4 regions of the Oceanisphaera avium genome follow, and region 4 is predicted to be linked to each of the others. Evidence: predicted binding sites of a transcription regulator. Region 4 holds the regulator's gene; each other region holds the start of a gene.
What was found. The regulator LexA, encoded in region 4, represses DNA repair genes until DNA is damaged. The targets are predictions, from matches to a motif close to ANCTGTNTNNNNANACAGNT.
Positions count from the first base shown of each region.

Region 1: the regulator LexA is predicted to act here: its motif matches at 2,772-2,791, upstream of CBP12_RS03615 (YebG family protein).
Region 2: the regulator LexA is predicted to act here: its motif matches at 2,012-2,031, upstream of umuD (translesion error-prone DNA polymerase V autoproteolytic subunit).
Region 3: the regulator LexA is predicted to act here: its motif matches at 2,623-2,642, upstream of recN (DNA repair protein RecN).

Region 1 is NZ_CP021376.1:797,190-801,877, forward strand. It holds gene proQ (RNA chaperone ProQ) at 1-1, opposite strand, end outside; gene CBP12_RS03605 (GAF domain-containing protein) at 89-547, opposite strand; gene CBP12_RS03610 (ABC transporter ATP-binding protein) at 621-2,432, shown strand; gene CBP12_RS03615 (YebG family protein) at 2,433-2,759, opposite strand; gene CBP12_RS03620 (Bcr/CflA family multidrug efflux MFS transporter) at 2,996-4,186, shown strand; gene CBP12_RS03625 (SPFH domain-containing protein) at 4,193-4,688, opposite strand, start outside.
Region 2 is NZ_CP021376.1:1,475,999-1,480,686, reverse strand. It holds gene CBP12_RS13725 (PDDEXK family nuclease) at 1-522, opposite strand, end outside; gene CBP12_RS06810 (amidohydrolase family protein) at 718-1,761, opposite strand; gene umuD (translesion error-prone DNA polymerase V autoproteolytic subunit) at 2,044-2,469, shown strand; gene CBP12_RS13935 (Y-family DNA polymerase) at 2,466-2,900, shown strand; gene CBP12_RS06800 (DinB/UmuC family translesion DNA polymerase) at 2,881-3,735, shown strand; gene CBP12_RS06795 (hypothetical protein) at 3,742-4,398, opposite strand; gene CBP12_RS06790 (branched-chain amino acid aminotransferase) at 4,500-4,688, opposite strand, start outside.
Region 3 is NZ_CP021376.1:1,113,810-1,118,497, forward strand. It holds gene dnaK (molecular chaperone DnaK) at 1-651, opposite strand, end outside; gene grpE (nucleotide exchange factor GrpE) at 770-1,378, opposite strand; gene nadK (NAD(+) kinase) at 1,570-2,454, shown strand; gene recN (DNA repair protein RecN) at 2,665-4,329, shown strand; gene udp (uridine phosphorylase) at 4,387-4,688, opposite strand, start outside.
Region 4 is NZ_CP021376.1:2,011,984-2,016,671, forward strand. It holds gene CBP12_RS09290 (tRNA (cytidine(34)-2'-O)-methyltransferase) at 1-104, opposite strand, end outside; gene dinF (MATE family efflux transporter DinF) at 193-1,548, opposite strand; gene CBP12_RS09300 (SCO family protein) at 1,663-2,310, opposite strand; gene lexA (transcriptional repressor LexA) at 2,583-3,194, opposite strand; gene ubiA (4-hydroxybenzoate octaprenyltransferase) at 3,275-4,141, opposite strand; gene CBP12_RS09315 (chorismate--pyruvate lyase family protein) at 4,147-4,688, opposite strand, start outside.

The DNA of each region.
Region 1 (4,688 bases), 1.2 Mb from region 4:
TGAAATACCTTGGTTTAAGACCTAAGGGCGCACCGCCCACGAAACTGCACATATTATAAAGAGCGCACAGACAAAAGCGACCCCGACGTTACAGTAAGGAGCTAATGCTCGCCACTAAAAGCCCCAACCCCCTTTCATCTTCTTCATCAAAGCGATCAAATGTGGGACTGTCAATGTCCAACACCCCCCAAATTTCTCCATTTTCTCTCATCGGCAATACAATTTCTGAGTTACTTGCGCCATCACAGGCGATGTGGCCCGCAAACTCATGTACATTAGCAACACGTTGGATGGCACCGCTTATAGCGGCTTTAGCACAGACACCGCCTGTCAAGGGTAGGCGCATGCAGGCAGGCTTGCCTTGAAAAGGCCCCAGCACTAAGCTGTCTGACTCACGAAAATAAAAGCCAACCCAATTAATATCCGGCACTGCTAAATTGAGTAGCGCGGATAAATTAGCCAACTTGGCCAGCCGATTAGGCTCACCTTCACATAAGGCGTGAGCTTGGGCGGTTAAACTTTGATAAAATTCTAATTTGTTAGACATACACAGAACACCGAATAAAGATGACTTAACTTACCTGTCCTTTCTTCAAATGAAAACCCAGTGATGGTGATTGATGGATAATAACAGCGCTGTGCCCCCACTATTACAATGGTCAAATATTGTCACTATGATGCGAAAACGTAAATCTGCGCTGATTTACGCTCATATTTTTGCACTATTAGGGACCTTGCTTGCGGTGCCCGTGCCCTTATTAATGCCCTTATTAGTTGACGAGGTATTGCTTGAGCAACCCGCTAAGTTAGTAGCCGGTTTAAGCTGGATACTTCCCACAACTTTGCAAACCGGCATTGGCTTCATTTTAAGTGTGCTGGTGATCACACTGTTACTGCGCTTATTTTCGTTAGTCTTTAACGTAATCCAAGGTCGCCAATTTGCACGGGTGGCTAAACATCTTACCTTTCAAATTCGCAGCTTATTAGCCGAACAACTCCTGCGCACTCCTTTGCGTGCCTTTGAGTCAGTAGGTGCGGGCAGCGTGAGTTCACATTTTGTCACCGATGTAGAAACCCTAGATAAATTTTTAGGCGAAACCTTAAGTCGATTACTCATTAGCTTATTTAGTGTGATTGGCACAGCTGTGGTGTTATTACTGCTTAGTTGGCAGTTGGCTTTATTTATTTTATTACTCAATCCGGTGGTGATTTATTTCTCTAGCCGCTTAGGCGCCAAAGTAAAGCACCTTAAACGTAATGAAAATACTGCCTTTGAATTATTTCAACAGGCACTGGTGGAAACCCTAGATGGCATCCATGAGATACGAGCGGCGAATAAGGAACGCCATTATTTACTGCGCGTGGTTGACAGTGCGCGCGGCGTACGCGATAGCGCCATTGATTATGCTTGGAAAAGTGAAGCCGCTAATCGCGCCAGCTTTTTATTGTTTTTATCCGGTGTAGAAGTGTTTCGCGCCACCGGCATGATAATGGTGCTGTTAACAGATTTATCGGTGGGAGAGATTTTCGCCGTCTTTAGTTATCTGTGGTTTATGATGGGCCCCATTCAAGACTTACTCAATATGCAGTATTCCTTTTATGCCGCCAGCGGCGCGCTAAAGCGTATTAATGGCTTACTCGCTTTAGGCACCGACGCTGAACAATCACTGCTTAGCCCGTCCTCTTCAGGCATGGGAGTTGATCCTTTCCTAGGAAAAACGACGCTAGCCATCGAAGTGAACAACTTAAGTTTTTCTTATAATGCCGAGCGCAAGATTTTAGACCAAGTGAGTTTAAAAATTAAAGCCGGAGAAAAAGTGGCATTAGTGGGAGCCAGCGGTGGCGGTAAGTCTACATTTATTCAGTTATTGTTAGGGCTCTATCCGGTCGATAGCGGCCAAATTTTATTTGGGGGAGTAAATAGTCAAGATATTGGCTTTCCGATTATTCGTGAGCATATTGCGACCGTCCTCCAGCAACCGGTGCTATTTAACGATACCCTACGGGCAAATTTATGTTTAGGCGATGAGCATAGCGATGCCAAAATTTGGCAAGCACTGAGTGTGGCTCAACTGACAGAGGTCGTCTCTGCTATGCCCGAGGGTTTAAATACCCAAGTAGGACGAAGAGGCATGAAGCTATCGGGTGGTCAACAACAACGCTTAGCGATTGCGCGCATGATCTTAAAAGACCCCGCCATTGTAATTTTAGACGAAGCGACCTCAGCGCTAGATACTGAGACCGAGCATAAACTTCATCAGGCTTTAACCAGCTTTTTAGCGGGGCGTACCACCTTAATTGTGGCGCATCGGCTTAGCTCTGTGCGCCAAGCCGACCGAGTACTGGTGTTTGAAGAGGGTAAAGTCAGTCAATCTGGTACCCATCAAGAGCTGTTAGCCACCCCTGGCTTGTATCGTACCTTATATCAATAATTACGCGACGGCGTGAATGGTCTCGCTACTAGCTGTACCAGCATCATCAGCGACTTCGGTTATGGCGCCCTCTTTAACGGCGGGTTTAGATGACTTTTTTGCAGCGACTTTTTTAGGGCCGCTTAATTGGTCTTGGTGCTGGGCTAAAAAGAGGGCCAAGGCCTCACGATCACTTTCTGCTAATTGCACGGGGGCTTGACTCAGTACCTGGTCGAGGTGCTCAGCTAAGTCCAACAATTTATCAAAAGCATCTGCTTCTTTTTTATTGGTAAACGTCATTTTTTCGATTCCGTTTCTAACCACGAGATATTGTATTGTCACTGCCATAACGGACTCCTTATCTGTATATGTATACAGTAATATTTTGTAGGCGTAGTTGCAAGCGCTCATCTGCTTGGCGAGGCTGCCACTAACTTAAGCGTGATAACATTATGACGCACTTCAGCTTATACTGAGCGGCGCTAACCTAGAGGGGTTAAGCTCAGATGGCTTTTAAATTAAGCTCTTTCACTACTAGATGCTCACCCACAGTTACGCGGTGGGCATAGGAGGAACTCCGGCGTATGTCCGCTCGCGCATCTCTACCTCTTATTATCTTACTGGGTGCGGTTTCTGCCCTCACGCCGCTGGCGATAGATATGTATTTACCGGCTATGCCCGCGATTGCCGAGTCGTTAGCTAGCAACTCCCATCGGGTACAAGCCACGCTCGCCGCTTACACCGGCGGTTTTGCCCTTGGGCAATTATTATTTGGCCCCTTATCGGATGCTAAGGGTCGTCGCCCGGTGTTATTAGGTGGCATGACTGTGTTTGCACTCGTCGCCATGCTGTGTGCCATGACAAATTCCGTAGAAAGTCTCACTTGGTTGCGCTGTGCGCAAGGCTTTGCCGGTGCCGCCTCGGCAGTGGTGATACAAGCATTGGTGCGCGACTTATTTAACCGCGAAGACTTTGCGCGCACTATGTCTTATATCACCCTCGTCATGACCCTAGCCCCGTTAATTGCCCCTATGCTAGGTGGGCACTTGGCTCATTGGTTTGGCTGGCGCTCCATATTTTGGGCATTAAGTGGCTTTACGTTATTAGTGGCTCTGGCCTGTAGTATTCGCCTGCCCGAAACGCTGCCCCAGCTAAGGCGCCAACCTCTGCACTTAGGCTCCATATTGCGCAGCTATTTACGTTTACTGACCAGCTCAGTGGCCTTGGGTTATATGCTATGTGGCGCCCTTTCTTTTGCAGGCATGTTTGCTTTTTTAACAGCTGCGTCGTTTATTTATATTGATATTTACGGCATAGCCGCGCCGCAGGTGGGATATTTGTTTGGCTTAAACGTAATAAGCCTCATGGCTTTTACTATTTTTAATGGCCGCTGGGTCCATCGTTTAGGCTCACGGACTATGCTGCGTTTGGCACTGGGGCTGCAATTATTGGCCGGGCTATTATTGCCCATCGGTCCTTTAATGGGCTGGGGGTTGTGGTCGGTGGTGGCCCCCATTATGTTATATGTGGGCGTTATTTCTACTATTGGCAGTAATAGCATGGCCAGCCTACTCAGTAACTTACCTAACTTAGCGGGCACAGCTTCGTCAATGGCGGGCACTCTTCGCTTTGGCTCGGCAGCCTTGGTGGCCGCTTTCGTTGCTACCCTTCCCGATAATAGCCCGCTGTATATGCTGTTTACTATGACCGCTTGCACCTTGTTGGCCAGCTGTGCCTATTTTTTACTGGCTGAGCGACAGCGCCCCGCTATTTAACAATACTTACACTTTAGGCCCTTTGAGTAAGGCTTCAATGCTGCCAATGGCACCTAAGACGCTGCTGGCTTCAAAGGGCAAGAAGACACGCTCTCCGTTTTTAGCAATATCGGGCAAGGTATTTAAATATTCAAGACCGAGCAAATAACCAATCACAAGCTCTGGCTCTAATTGTTGATTACCTGCTAACAGTACTTCTTCAATGGCTTGGCGCTGACCTTGTGCTAATAAAATAGCCGCTTCTTTACTGCCTTCCGCCATTAAAATACTGGAGCGCTTCGCCCCTTCTGCTTGCGCGATGGCCGCTTCTCGCTCCCCACTGGCGCGCAGTACTAGCGCTCGGCGCTCACGCTCGGCCGCCATTTGTTTGCGCATAGCATCTTCTACTTCTGCAGGGATCACTATGTCTTGAATTTCTACCCGCGTAACTTTAACGCCCCATTTATTACCGGCTTCATCCATAACGACTTGTAATTTATCGTTAATTTCTTGGCGTGATTCA
Region 2 (4,688 bases), 540 kb from region 4:
TCTTAGCCGCTCAAATAAGGCCGCAGCCCTTAATTCAATCACCTGAAAAGAAGCCTCTGGCCACCAAGTCGCCAGCGGCTGGGGCTCAGAGGTGGGATAATGGCTTAATAACGTCGCAATTAAGTCAGCTTTACGCGTATTGGCTTTTAGCTCGGTCTTAATTAGGCGTTGTACTAAGTGGCGACATTCTTCTCGCTTAGTTAACTGGCACAGCTCGCTTAAAGTAATAGCAGGTAACAAGGTGGCTAAGCCAACAGCGCTAAGCTCTTCCAGTGCACACATTAAGTTTGGCACTTCATGGTAGTTAAGTTTATCGGTACGAAATAGAGTGCCTTTTCGCATCACTAACCGCACTAATAGTGCTTGGCTGGCGGTAGTGAGCTGTAAAAACTGCTGTAAGTGTTGGCGCTCCTCTGGAGTTAATAAATGAGGGTATTGGCGCAAGCAGAGTTTAATTACCTGCTCGGCATTGCGCAGGTAATAAAGAGGATCGCTAAGAGAAGTGGCAATAACAGGGGGCATTAATATCAAGTGCGTTAGAAGTATTAGCGCTATTCTACGGTGACTAGTGTGTAAACGTACAGTGTTTTTTTAGGGTGTTTATTGCACAGTTAACACCAATTACCTTAGTGCTTGCCTTATTTTAACCGCGCTTGAGTCAAAATTAAGGGGGCATAATTTAATGCGCACCTGTTAAGGCGCGCTTTTTTAGAACAGTTATTCTTCACTAGGTTTAGCAGTTGAGGTTTCTTGTTCAGCACTGGCTTTAGGTAAGAGCGCTAAAAAGTTATCGTGAGCAATGGCCTGCGCTACCGACTTAGGCAGCGCCTGCAACACAGGCTCAAAGCCATTTAAAATATTACCTAAGTTATCAAAGCGTCCCACCACATCACTGCCCAGCACAAATCGCTGCGGATTATCTTCTAATAATTTCATCCAGCGAGGGCGCGGCGTGCCTTGTTCATCTAATAAATAAGGCTCTAACAAGGTCCAGGATAAGTCGATGGTTAAATTATCGTAGTCAGCGAGTAGGCGTGTTAATAAGGGGCGTAAAAAATCTAGCTCCTCTTGATGGCGGTGCAACTCTTTGCTGGTACCGGCATGAGCCCAGATAAATTTAACATCAGGATTTTTTTGCAGCGCCTCTTCTAATTCCTCCAGATACAAAGGCTTGCGCTCACGCTTAGAGGTGACATTGCTGTGCACTAATACGGGCAAGTCAAATTCGGCGGCCACTCTATACACTTTCATCATGGCTTCGCTATTTGCGCGTGGCGTATCGCCATGCATCAGTGCCGTGACATCATCATGGCGAGTAAACACTTCGCCTATGCCTTGCCAAAAACCCGGATTAAGCTCTAGTGCACGGCGCAAATGAGCGGCGGCGTTTTTATCGGTAGCATTAATGCCTGATAAAAAAGGAATAAAGCGCTGCTGATCTTTCGCCGGTAGGGCTTGAATGGCATGCATTAATTCAAAATCTGTAGCGCTATACCAATATAAAGCCGCATCGTCGCCGGCATAATAGCGCGGCTTTTGCGGCTCATCTTCTTGCCAAATTTTAGCCACGGGAATGCCCATGATCACAGCGCGACTGACTTTGCCTTTATCCATGGCACTAAGTAGGGCGGGCATGCCCTCAGATTCTTGGAAAAAGTCCACATAATGCAGATGCCCATCCACATAAGAACGAGCAGCGAGGGAGGAGCTGGCGAATAACAACGACAACGCTAAAGAAGCATAAACTGGGGTGCGTAACAAAATATTGCCTTTTCTAATATAACTTAATCCTAGGAGCCTAATAGTAACTAAGAGTTCTTAGCTAAGCGCGCTTTGCTTATTAAGCGAGTCAGTAATTGACGATCAATGCCTAAAAATACGCCATTTCCGTGCTGTTTTGGTTATAAAAGCGGTAAAAAGGTAAACAGATGCCTTAAGCCGTATGAGTTTAGCGGCGTGCCTTGCAGTGCGCTTTAATGTTGATACTTGCGCTTTAGCAAAATCAAAAATACACTGTTTTTATATACAGTGCTTGAGGTGGCTATGGCGAGTCTTTTAGGTAAGTTACAAACGGATGTGGAGCACCTATTGCCCCTGTTACTGGAGCGTGCTTCTTGCGGCTTTCCCAGTCCTGCTCAAGATTATATTGAACAAAGCCTCGATCTTAACGCTTATTGTATCCGCCACCCCGCCGCGACTTATTTAGTCCAAGCAAGTGGAGACAGTATGATAGGCGCGGGTATTTACCCAGGCGATTTATTGATAGTGGATCGCAGCCTAGAAGCCCGTCATGGCCAAGTGGTGATAGCCAGTGTTAATGGGGAAATGACGTGTAAACGCCTAGAACTACGCCCATGTGTGCGCTTGGTTGCTGCTAATCCTGCCTACGGCGCTATTGCGGCGAGTGAAGATATTAATGTAGAAATCTTTGGGGTCGTGACTAACTTAGTGCGCAAGTTGTCCTTATGAAGACCGGCTTTGCGTTAGTTGATTGTAATAACTTTTACGCTTCTTGTGAGCGATTATTTCGCCCAGACTTAGTAGGCCGCCCCATAGTGGTGTTGTCTAATAACGATGGCTGTGTGGTGGCTCGCAGTTTTGAAGCAAAACAGCTGGGTATTAAGATGGGCGTGCCTTATTTTAAGATTAAACGCCAGTTTGAGGCACTGGGCGGCGTCGCTTTTTCTAGTAACTATGCGCTTTATGCCGATATTTCTAGTCGCGTGATGCAAGTATTAGAAATGTGCTCACCTAAAGTGGAAGTGTATTCAATTGATGAAGCATTTATTGATGTGAGTGGTATGAGTGCCCTTACGCCCTTGATAAGTTTTGGCCAAGACTTACAAACTAAGGTAGCGCGCTGGGTAGGTATAGGTGGGCGTGGGCATAGCGCCCACTAAAACCTTGGCTAAGCTGGCTAACTATGCCGCTAAGCGTTGGCCCGCAACGGGTGGAGTGGTGGACTTAAGTGCAGTGAGTCGCCAACAAAAATTATTAAAAATAGTCCCAGTTGCGCAGGTGTGGGGCATAGGGCGGCGCTTAGCAAAGCAACTTAATAGCCTAGGTATCAATAGTGCTTGGCAACTGGCTCAAGCTAACAGCAAGGTGATCCAGCGCCAATTTTCGGTGGTGTTAGAGCGTACTGTGTGTGAGCTTAATGGTGAGGCTTGTTTAGCGCTAGATGAAAGTGATATGCCTAAGCAACAGCTGATCAGCTCGCGCAGCTTTGGTGAAAAAATTACCGAACTGCAATCTATGCGCCAAGCCGTAAGCCAATATACCTGTCGCGCCGCAGAGAAATTACGCCAACAACACAGCGATTGTCGAGTGGTACAGGTGTCGGTGCGCACCAGTCCTTATGCGCCTAACCAAGCTTATTATAGTAATTCGGCACTAAGTGTCTTGCCACTACCCAGTAACGATAGCCGTGAGTTAGTACAAGCGGCGCAGCAGTGTTTAGCACAAATTTGGCGCCCCGGTTATCGTTATCAAAAAGCGGCCGTTATGCTCAGTGACTTTTGGCCGACGGGCACCTATCAAGGCTGTCTTTTTGCTACCCCAGAGACCTCACCCAACAGTGCGGCGTTAATGGCAGTACTCGATGCGATTAACAGCAGCGGAAAGGGGCGGATTTTTTTTGCCTCTCAAGGCATAGCTGCCAATTGGCAAATGAAGCGCGATTATTTATCTCCGGCTTATACTACGCGCTTTAGTGAGTTACCCAAGGTTACTTAGGTGAAACTAAGAAGATTTAGGTGCAACTTGAGGAGTAAGCTCTTGTGGGGAAAAATCCAACGGATTATCGCTCGCGGGAGGATGAGGACGAGGAAGCGTGGCTATTAAAAAGACAACTAACCAGATAAACGCCACCCAGCGCACCCGCTTAGAATAGCCTTTGCGAAGCGTAAACCAAGCAAAAATAATGGGTAGGAATAAAATGCCCATGCCAAGGAAAAACTCCAAGGGACGATGGTCAGTCGCTGCGCTGGGTTGAACGGTGGCAGGCTTAACGTAGTGCGCTTCAATAAACGCATTAAGCGCCAGTATTTCATCTATGATGGCTTGATGAGCCGCTTGCTCAGGAATGTCTGCTGCTATTAATTGTTCAATATTAGCTTTGCGCTGCTTAAAGGCAGATAAAAAGGCTTGGAATTCAGGGTTATCAGCCCGCGCATTATTGAGGGTGGGCGATTGAGTTTTGAGGGTAGCGAGATCGAGCCTTGTTAGTTGGGCAAAGCGTACCACTGTCTGGTTTAGCTCAGTTTGTAATTCTTCTAAAAAGCTTAAAAAGCCCAAAGATTGCAGCTTTTCATTACTAGCAGAAGAGGGAGGCACTTGCAGGCGCGTATCAATGCCGGCGATCATACTCTCTTTATTATGTTGCTCAGCGTTTAGCATTGCTCTTTCTTATGTCGTTAAATAGGATTAAAAAAGGCGCTTGGTCAGTAAAAAATAGCTAACAAAGCGCCCAATATTCACTTTCAATACTCAATAAGATGCTAAATGCGCTCTAACCAGCCGTGCGTGTCAGGTGCCTTACCCCACTGAATATCGTTAAGAGCTTGGCGAAGCTTAAGTACAGTTTGGCCAATGCCACCATTACCAATAGGATATTCCTTACCTTGATGGATCAAGGTGCCCACTGGTGTTAATACGGCGGCGGTACCAGAAAGGGCCGCCTCACATTC
Region 3 (4,688 bases), 900 kb from region 4:
CTCAAAGGTTTTTTCGCCGTCCATTTCATCGATTTCGATGATGGAAATATCGAAAGTACCGCCACCTAAGTCATAAACGGCAACTTTGCGATCCCCTTTGGTTTTATTAACGCCATAGGCAAATGCCGCAGCCGTGGGCTCGTTAATAATACGCTTAACGTCTAAGCCCGCGATACGACCCGCATCTTTAGTTGCTTGGCGCTGAGCATCATTAAAATAAGCAGGAACGGTAATAACCGCTTCCGTTACGGCTTCGCCAAGATAGTCTTCAGCGGTTTTTTTCATCTTTTTCAAGACTTCTGCAGACACCTGAGGCGGTGCCATGCTTTTACCTTTTGCTTCTACCCACGCATCGCCATTATCGGCTTTCGTAATCGCAAACGGCATTAGCTTAATATCGCGCTGTACTTCTTCATCTTCAAAGCGACGGCCGATTAAACGCTTAATCGCAAACAAGGTGTTTTTCGGGTTAGTGACCGCTTGACGCTTTGCCGGCTGACCCACTAATGTCTCGCCATCTTCGGCATACGCGATGATAGAAGGAGTGGTACGTCCCCCTTCTGCGTTCTCAATGACGCGTGGATTGTCACCATCTAAAATAGCAACGCAAGAGTTAGTGGTACCCAAATCTATGCCTATGATTCTACCCATAAAATCCTCTCTAAATATCTTAAATTAAACGTAAGCGCTGTTTTGTCGCATTACAGTCTATATGTGGTTAGCCATTGTTACTTTCAAGGCATCACCCACATTTTTTTAATAAATTGGCTTAAGCTTTAGTGTCAATAGCAGGCCCTTTCGCTACCATCACCATGGCGGGGCGCAATACGCGGCCATTTAATTCGTAGCCTTTCATCATCACGCCCACCACTGAATTAGGCGCTACTTCAGCACTTTCTACCATGCTCATGGCTTCATGCTTATTAGGATCAAAAGGCGAGCCTTGGGGGTCGATGACTAACACCCCGTATTTTTCAACGGTGCTAAGTAGAGATTTTAAAGTAAGCTCTACCCCTTCATAAATAGCTTTAAAGTCAGGGTTTTCTTGGTCGGTATGCTCAAGTGCGCGCTCTAAGCTATCGATAACTGGTAATAAATCCCCAGCAAATTTCTCTAGGGCAAATTTTTGCGCTTTCTCTACTTCTTGAGCAGCACGGCGACGTAAGTTTTCCATTTCCGCTAAAGCGCGCAGCGCATTATCTTTTTCGCTTTGGGCGCGCTCATTGGCAGCGGCGATTTTTTCTTCTAATTCTGCTACATAGGTGTCACTGGCTTGCAAGTTCTCCACTTCTACCGTGGGCTCGTCATTAATATCTACCAATTCTGGCTCTAACGCTGCACCCTGTACGTCCTCAGGCTGATATTCTTTATCGCTCATGGTCTCTCCACTGATATTATTCTGGCTTGCTGTTGATATGGGGGAGGCTTAAGCATAATTCAAGAGAATTTTTTATGATTATTGCCGTTTGCTAGCACTCAAGCAGGGGGTTATTTAGAATAAGCGGCTCAAGACTGCTATTTTTAGTAAGTCCTGCGGTTCTTTCACTCTTTTATGCCAGGTTGATATCCATGGAAACTGAATTTAATACCATAGCGCTCATTGGCAAACCCGATCATGAAGGCGCTAACCAAACCTTAGTGGCACTGTATAAACACCTTGCCGACTTAGGCCTAAATGTAGTGATTGAACGTCGAGTGGGCGAGCAACTGGGATTAGATCAAGTCGAGCTTTTAGAAATGGTAGAGCTCGGTGAGCGCGCCGACTTGGCTATTGTGGTGGGCGGAGATGGCAACATGCTAGGTGCAGCACGCGTACTAGCGCGCTTTGATGTAGCCGTAGTAGGCGTAAACCGTGGCAACCTCGGCTTTTTAACCGACTTATCTCCCGATAGTTTTGAATATCCGCTAGAGCGATTATTAGCAGGAGATTATCAAGCGGAACAGCGCTTTTTATTAGAGACTCAAGTACATCGCCATGGCCAATTAAAAGCCAGTAATACTGCAATGAATGAAGCGGTATTACACCCTGGAAAAATTGCGCACATGATTGAGTTTGAGGTTTATATTAATGGCGTCTTTATGTATAGCCAGCGCGCCGATGGCATGATAGTCGCCACCCCCACCGGCTCTACGGCCTACTCTTTATCTGCCGGTGGCCCTATTGTAACGCCTAACCTTAACGCTATTACCTTAGCACCCATGTTTCCGCATACGCTAAGTTGCAGACCGATTGTGATTGATGCGGACTCACAAATAAAACTGGTGATCTCACCAAATAATAAAACCAGCCAAATGCTAGTGAGCTGCGATGGACATGTATCATTAGCAGTACAGCCTGGGGATGAAATTTACATTAGTAAAAGCCCTCATAAACTTAAGCTACTTCATCCTAGAGGCCATAACTACTTTGAAGTGCTGCGCAGTAAACTGGGCTGGGGTAGCAAGTTATTTTAAGGCAATACCAGCACTGTTGCTTTGCACCAAGAGCTCACGATAAAAAAGCTACTAACAAGTCAGCGTTTAGCTGAAATTACTCAGGCTTTGAGGGTGATTTTATCGCTTAAGTAGGAGGTTGCGCACTTACAGTTGTATTAATTGTTGCCACTGTACAAAATCACAGTATACTGTTTTTATAAACAGTATACTTTGTGCAGGGGACTTACCATGTTACTTCAGCTCACTATCAGTAATTTTGCCATCGTGTCCTTTCTTGAGCTGGACTTGCGCGCCGGCATGACCAGCATTACCGGCGAAACGGGCGCAGGTAAGTCCATTGCCATCGATGCCTTAGCCCTAGCATTAGGCGAACGAGGTGACTCGGATGCCGTGCGCCCCGGTGCAGAAAAGGCCGATATTAGTGCTCGTTTTAGAATTGATAAGCTCCCCCGCGTTAAAGCATGGTTGAATGAACAAGAGCTAGATGAACAAGACGAATGCATTTTGCGCCGCACCTTAACGCGTGAGGGGCGCTCGCGCGGTTATATCAACGGTTTACCCGTCCCTTTAAGCCAATTAAAAGCGCTAGGCGCTTTATTAATTAATATTCATGGTCAACATGCGCATCACGCTTTACAAAAATCAGACTATCAACGCGCTTTATTGGATGCTTATGCAGGCCATGCCCAATTAATAGAAAAATCCAGTCGGTTTTACCAACTTTGGCGCCAACTTAGTAATGAGCGCAAGCATCTTAAAAGCGAGCAAGCACAGTGGCAGGCTCAGCGCCAATTACTGGAGTACCAAGTAGCCGAGCTCGATGAATTGGCGCTAGCTAGCGATGAATTTCCTGAGCTAGAAGCAGAGCATGCGCGCCTGGCAAATGGCGCAGAGCTCCTTAGTGACTGTCAATTAGCGCTTAATGTATTAGCGGACGGGGAAGAGACTAATGCTCTTGAGCATTTGCGCCAAGGTCTAAAAGTCGTTACCGAGTTAAGTGCCATGGATGCCCTCCTTGCGCCCATTCAAGAGCTATTAGCCAGCAGCCTTATTCAATTAGAAGAAGGCTATAGCGAGCTTAGCCGTTATTTAGACCGCTTAGAGTTAGATCCCCAGCGTTTATCAGAAGTGGAAGCGCGCATGAGCAAAGTAATGGAGCTGGCGCGCAAGCACCAAGTAGGCGCAAATGAGTTAGCCAAGTTTCACCAACATCTTAAGCAGCAATTAGCAGCTATGGATAATAATAATGAGCGTTTAGAAGCACTGGATGAAGAAGTGACACACGCTAAAGAGCAGTTTTTACAAGCTGCAGAGCGACTAAGTCACAGTCGCCAGCGCTATGCTCAGTCTTTAAATAGCCAAATTACTAAAAGCTTACATCAGCTGAGTATGGAGCACGGGCGCTTTGAAATAACCGTCACTGCAGATACCACAGTCGGCTTTTCACCTTTGGGTATCGATAAAGTTGAGTTTTTAGTGAGTACCAACCCAGGTCAGCCTTTAAGCCCGTTAGCAAAAGCGGCCTCAGGGGGTGAGCTATCGCGCATTAGTTTAGCGATTCAAGTGATCACCGCGCAGAAAGTAGAAACCCCTACTTTGATCTTCGATGAGGTAGATGTCGGCGTCAGTGGCCCTACCGCCGCAGTGGTCGGTAAATTACTTCGCCAACTCGGCCAGTCCACTCAAGTGTTGGTGATCACTCATCTTCCTCAAGTGGCGGGAAATGGCCATCAACATTACTTTGTTAGTAAAAATAGTGATCAGCACGAAACTCAAACCCGTATGCAAGAGCTGGATACAGACACGCGTTTACAAGAGCTGGCGCGCTTATTAGGGGGCGATAAAATTACCGCTAACACCTTAGCGAATGCGAAAGAGCTATTGATTAGCTAAACCTAAACTAAATAATAAAAAGTCGAGCTTGTGCTCGACTTTTTATAATGCTCTTAACTACACCAGCCGCCGTGCAGCACCGATAACAATATTAATCGCCTGCTGCTCTGCGTACTGAACGTCATGCTGACGGGGGATCTCTTGTTGGGTACGATTAACAATTACTCCTGCCACACAGCCCGCTTTTAAGCCCTGACTGGCACAAAAAGTAAATAAAGTACCCGACTCCATTTCGTAATTAAGCACTCCCATGGCTTGCCATTCTTTTAAGCTGCCTTGCAAAGTGGGCGTAACGCGTCCGGAAAAAGTATCGTAGCGCTCTTGGCCAGGGTAAAAGGTATCTGATGATGCGGTAATGC
Region 4 (4,688 bases):
ATGGGCTCAATTAAATGCAAATGACAGCCATTGTTGCGCGCTAAACGCATAATATTACCGGTATTGGGTGCAATTTCAGGTTCATAGAGCGCAATCTCGAACATGGTTTTCTCTTATTAAATAAGGCCGTAATGGCATAAATGGGGCAACAGCGCCAAGCAGAGACAGATTTTACGCCTCACCTTAACTAATTTATACCTTGCTTTGACAAGGAATAAACTGAGCGCTGCGCTCAAGATGCCACCACATACCGCCCAGCGTGATGCCGCGAGCCAACATAAAGCATACCATCGCCAGCCATAAACCATGATTACCAAGTGCTTGGCTTACATACCACACGGGGAAAAACACACCCGCAGTAGACACTAGCATCATGTCGCGCATTTGAGTGCCTCTAGTGGTGCCAATAAAAATACCATCTAAAATAAAGCACCAGCATGCAGCAATCGGCATTAGAACTAACCAAGGCAAATAACGCACCGCTTGCTCACGTACCGCTTCAATAGTGGTAATTAAACCAATGAGTGAGGTGCCAGCCAGCGCAAAAATTAGCATAAAAAGGAGTCCCACTAGGGCCCCCCAAAAGAGATTTAAGGCGCAGGCTAAGCGAAACTCTTGGCGGTTTCTCGCGCCTACCGCTTTGCCTACCATGGCCTCTACTGCATAGGCAAAGCCATCTAGGCCAAAGGAGATAAACATTAAAAAGTTCATTAATACCGCATTGGCTGCTAGTACGTCATCCCCTAATCGAGCGCCTTGAAACGTCATAAATGCGAAAGTCAGCTGCAAGCATAACGCGCGTAAAAAAATATCGCGATTAAGACCAATTAATTGCTTAAAAGCACCGCGCTTAAAACAGCTCGCCCAAAAGCCTATTGCTGGCCAAATATTGCGTTTTTTTAAAGTATGCCACACTAAGTAAGCGCCCAAGACTGTGGCCATATAATCCGCTAACACCGAGGCCGCTGCTGCGCCTTTTACTTGCCAACCCAGCCCCAATACAAACCAAATATCGAGCACTATATTAAGCGCATTCCCCAAGATCAGGAGCAGCATAGGCGCGCGTGCATTTTGATTACCCAACAACCAGCCTAATAACACTAAGTTAGTGAGCGCCGCCGGCGCACTCCAAATGCGCACTAAGACATAATCTCGAGCATAATGCTGCACTAAATCACTGCCCCCCATCAGCCAAAGCGCCAGCTCTGTGAGAGGATATTGTAACGCTAGGATCAGTAGCGCTAAACCCCAAGCAAGCGCGAGCGCGCGTGCTAACACCTGCAATAAAGCAAGGTTGTCTCCTGCACCATAAGCTTGTGCGGTAAGACCGGTGGTCGACATTCGCAAAAAGCCTAATAACCAAAAAATGAGGCTAATAATAGTGGCGCCCACCGCCACCCCACCTAAGTAATAGGCTTTATCTAAATGGCCAATTACCACTGTGTCTACCAAGCCTAATAATGGCACCGTAATATTGGACACTACCATGGGCAAGGCGAGCGCAAACACCTGACGGTGGCGAGCGAGATTAAAAAAAGAGGCAGGCATCATAAATTCTTAATCAAAGACATTGAGATAAAAAGAAAACGCAGCCCATCCAGTATTAAGATGAGCTGCGCTTGCTTGAGCTTTAAAAGAGGGAAGCCGGATTATGCTTAAGGCTTAACCGCGCCAGCGCGCTAAAATACTGGAGAAGTTTTTAACGAGCTCAGGCCCATTAACTAACGGCATTTCTGTTTTCTCATCAAAGTCGGGTCTAAAAGCGGCATGTAGCTCCCCTTTCGGGTTAACCAATGCGATCGAGGCAGAATGATCCACTAAGTAATTTTCTTCTTCTTTATCGAAAATGCCATAAATTAAGCCTAACTGCTGCACAACAGGCATTAGTTGCTCATGTTCGGCAGTCACCGCAATAAAGTTAGGATTAAAGTATTCGGTATAGACTTTTAAGCGCTCAGGCGTATCGCGCGCCGGATCTGCCGATACAAAAATCACTTGTACTTTATCGCTTAATTTAGCCAACTCGGGATAAACACGCGATAAGTCCGATAAGGTAGTAGGGCAAATATCGGGACAATAGGTGTAACCAACAAAGACTAAGCTCCAGTGATCACTAAAATTTTGCTCGGTGAAAGGCTCACCTTCACCATCGATTAAGTCTACTTGCGTTAAGGGCTCTCGCTCGGGGTAAACCACGACCGCATCGGTTAAGCTATTTTTTTTATCGGCATACCAAGCACCGCCCGCTAAGGTGCCTACCAGCAATAGCAACATTGCTAACAGCCATATCCATCGATTAGTTTTAGCCATAATTTATCCAATGATCCGCTAATTTCAGCACCCTGAGGTGGCTAATTGAAAAAGTTGCAACAGTGTAGTGCGCTTTATCTAGAAGGTCTAAACTTCAGCTGCCAGCCTAATGCAAAAGCTAACTAAGGTCGAGCGAGCATAGCAAGATAAACAAGTGGAAAAACAAGTCACTAGCAGAGATTAACAGTGCGCAAGCAAAATAGCCGGGCTGCAGATAACGGACATAAAAAAGCGCAAGCCAAGCTCACGCTAATTTATCTAACATCCGTTCTTTAAAAGTCTGAGTTGCGTATTACACCTACCGCTAGGCCTTCAATAATTAACTCTTGAGTACGCAGATCCACTTCAATAGGACTAAGCTCTTCGTTTTCAGGCAATAAGCTAACTTGAGTCCCTTTGCGCTGGAAGCGTTTTACCGTCACTTCATCACCTAGGCGCGCTACCACCACTTGACCATTACGCGCTTCTTGGGTTTTATGCACTGCTAATAAGTCGCCGTCCATAATACCGATGTTTTTCATACTCATGCCTTGCACGCGTAGTAAAAAATCAGCAGCGGGATGAAATAGCGACGGATCTAATTGGTAATGACTTTCAATATGTTGTTGCGCCAAGATGGGTTCACCGGCCGCTACTTGGCCAATTAAGGGTAAGCCCGTCTCTTCTGGCTCTTCTTCTACTAAGCGTATGCCACGAGAGGTGCCAGGCATCATAGTAATGGCGCCCTTTTTGGCCAGTGCTTTAAGGTGTTCTTCGGCGGCATTGGCCGATTTAAAGCCTAAAATAGTGGCGATTTCGGCACGCGTGGGCGGCATGCCGGTTTGTTGAATATTGTCTTTAATAATCTCCAGTACCTGAGACTGGCGAAGCGTGAGCGCTTTCATAAGGCACCTGTTTTTATATACAGTTAACTGTCAGTATATCCAGTAAATATAACAGCGCAAGCATAAAATCCGGTGACCACTTAAAGCAAGGTCAGCACGATGCCGACAAAAATCACCATGCCGACTGAATTATTATTTAAAAAGGCGCTAAAGCATAAATCTCGCTCACGATCTGCTATCTGTTTTTGCTGAAAGACAAATAAGGCCGCCGCGCCTAACAGACTCCAATAAAACCACGCGCCCAGCGCAAAGCTCTGCCCCGCTGCGACTAAAAGTACTAAGGTTAATAACTGTAAAACGCCCACAATAAGCTTGTCGTGTTTACCAAACAAAATGGCCGTGGACTTCACTCCTATCTTGAGGTCGTCATCTCTATCAACCATGGCATACATAGTGTCATAGGCGATAGTCCAGGTGAGATTAGCAGCAAATAATAACCAAAGGCCCAGTGGCAAACTGTTGCTTTGCGCCGCAAACGCCATGGGAATCGCCCAGGAAAAGGCAATCCCTAAAAATAACTGTGGCAAATGAGTATAGCGCTTCATAAAAGGATAAAGTGCAGCCCAACCAAGCCCCGCCACAGATAATAAAATAGTGAGCTTATTGGTGGTAAGCACTAATAGGAAAGACACCACCACTAGCAAGGCAAAACAGCCAAGCGCTTGGCGTTCACTAAGCTCACCGGTGACTAAGGGACGGCCCACGGTGCGTTTAACATGGCCATCAATATGACGATCCGCATAGTCGTTGATCACACAGCCTGCGGAGCGCATTGAAAACACGCCAATTACAAACACACACACTAACCACCATGAAGGGCGACCAGCGCCAGCAATCCACAGTGCCCATAAAGTAGGCCATAGCAGCAACAAGGTGCCAATAGGCTTATCAAGCCGAGCCAGTGCCATATAAGCACGCCATTGAGGACGATTAGTAGTTGTAGTCATTATTATTACTCTTGGTAAGCACACACAACAGGTAAAAAAAGTTCAGTCACTAGTACTTGTGCCTTAGGGATAGCAAGCACCGAGCGCCGAGCCCACAACAAGTCCTCTGGCATAGGCTGGGTTAAAGGAATGATGTGGCTATGGGATTGGATAAGGCTCTGGTATTCAGCCCTCGCAAGTGCTGCGTATTCAAAGGGGCTGCGCGTGAGTGTGGGATCATCAAACATAAGCTCGCCTAAGGCTTTATTACCTAAGCCACCGAGTGCTGGCACCGCATTAAGAGCGGCGGCTGAATATAAAGAACTGGCATAAATCCACGGTTTATTATCACACCATAATAGCACTTCTCGACAATAGCCGGCGGGGCTTCCTAGCCACTTTGCTTGGCTGCGAGTCAAAGTGATAGCGCGCGTCTTGAGCAGTTGTACTTTAAATTCATGGCAATGGGCTCGTAAACGCACCGTTAGCGAGCCGGCATCTTGTAACCAATCGATAAGAGCTGCGTTATCTACAGTGGCGTGAGCTTGCCAGTGCCAATGCGCATCAT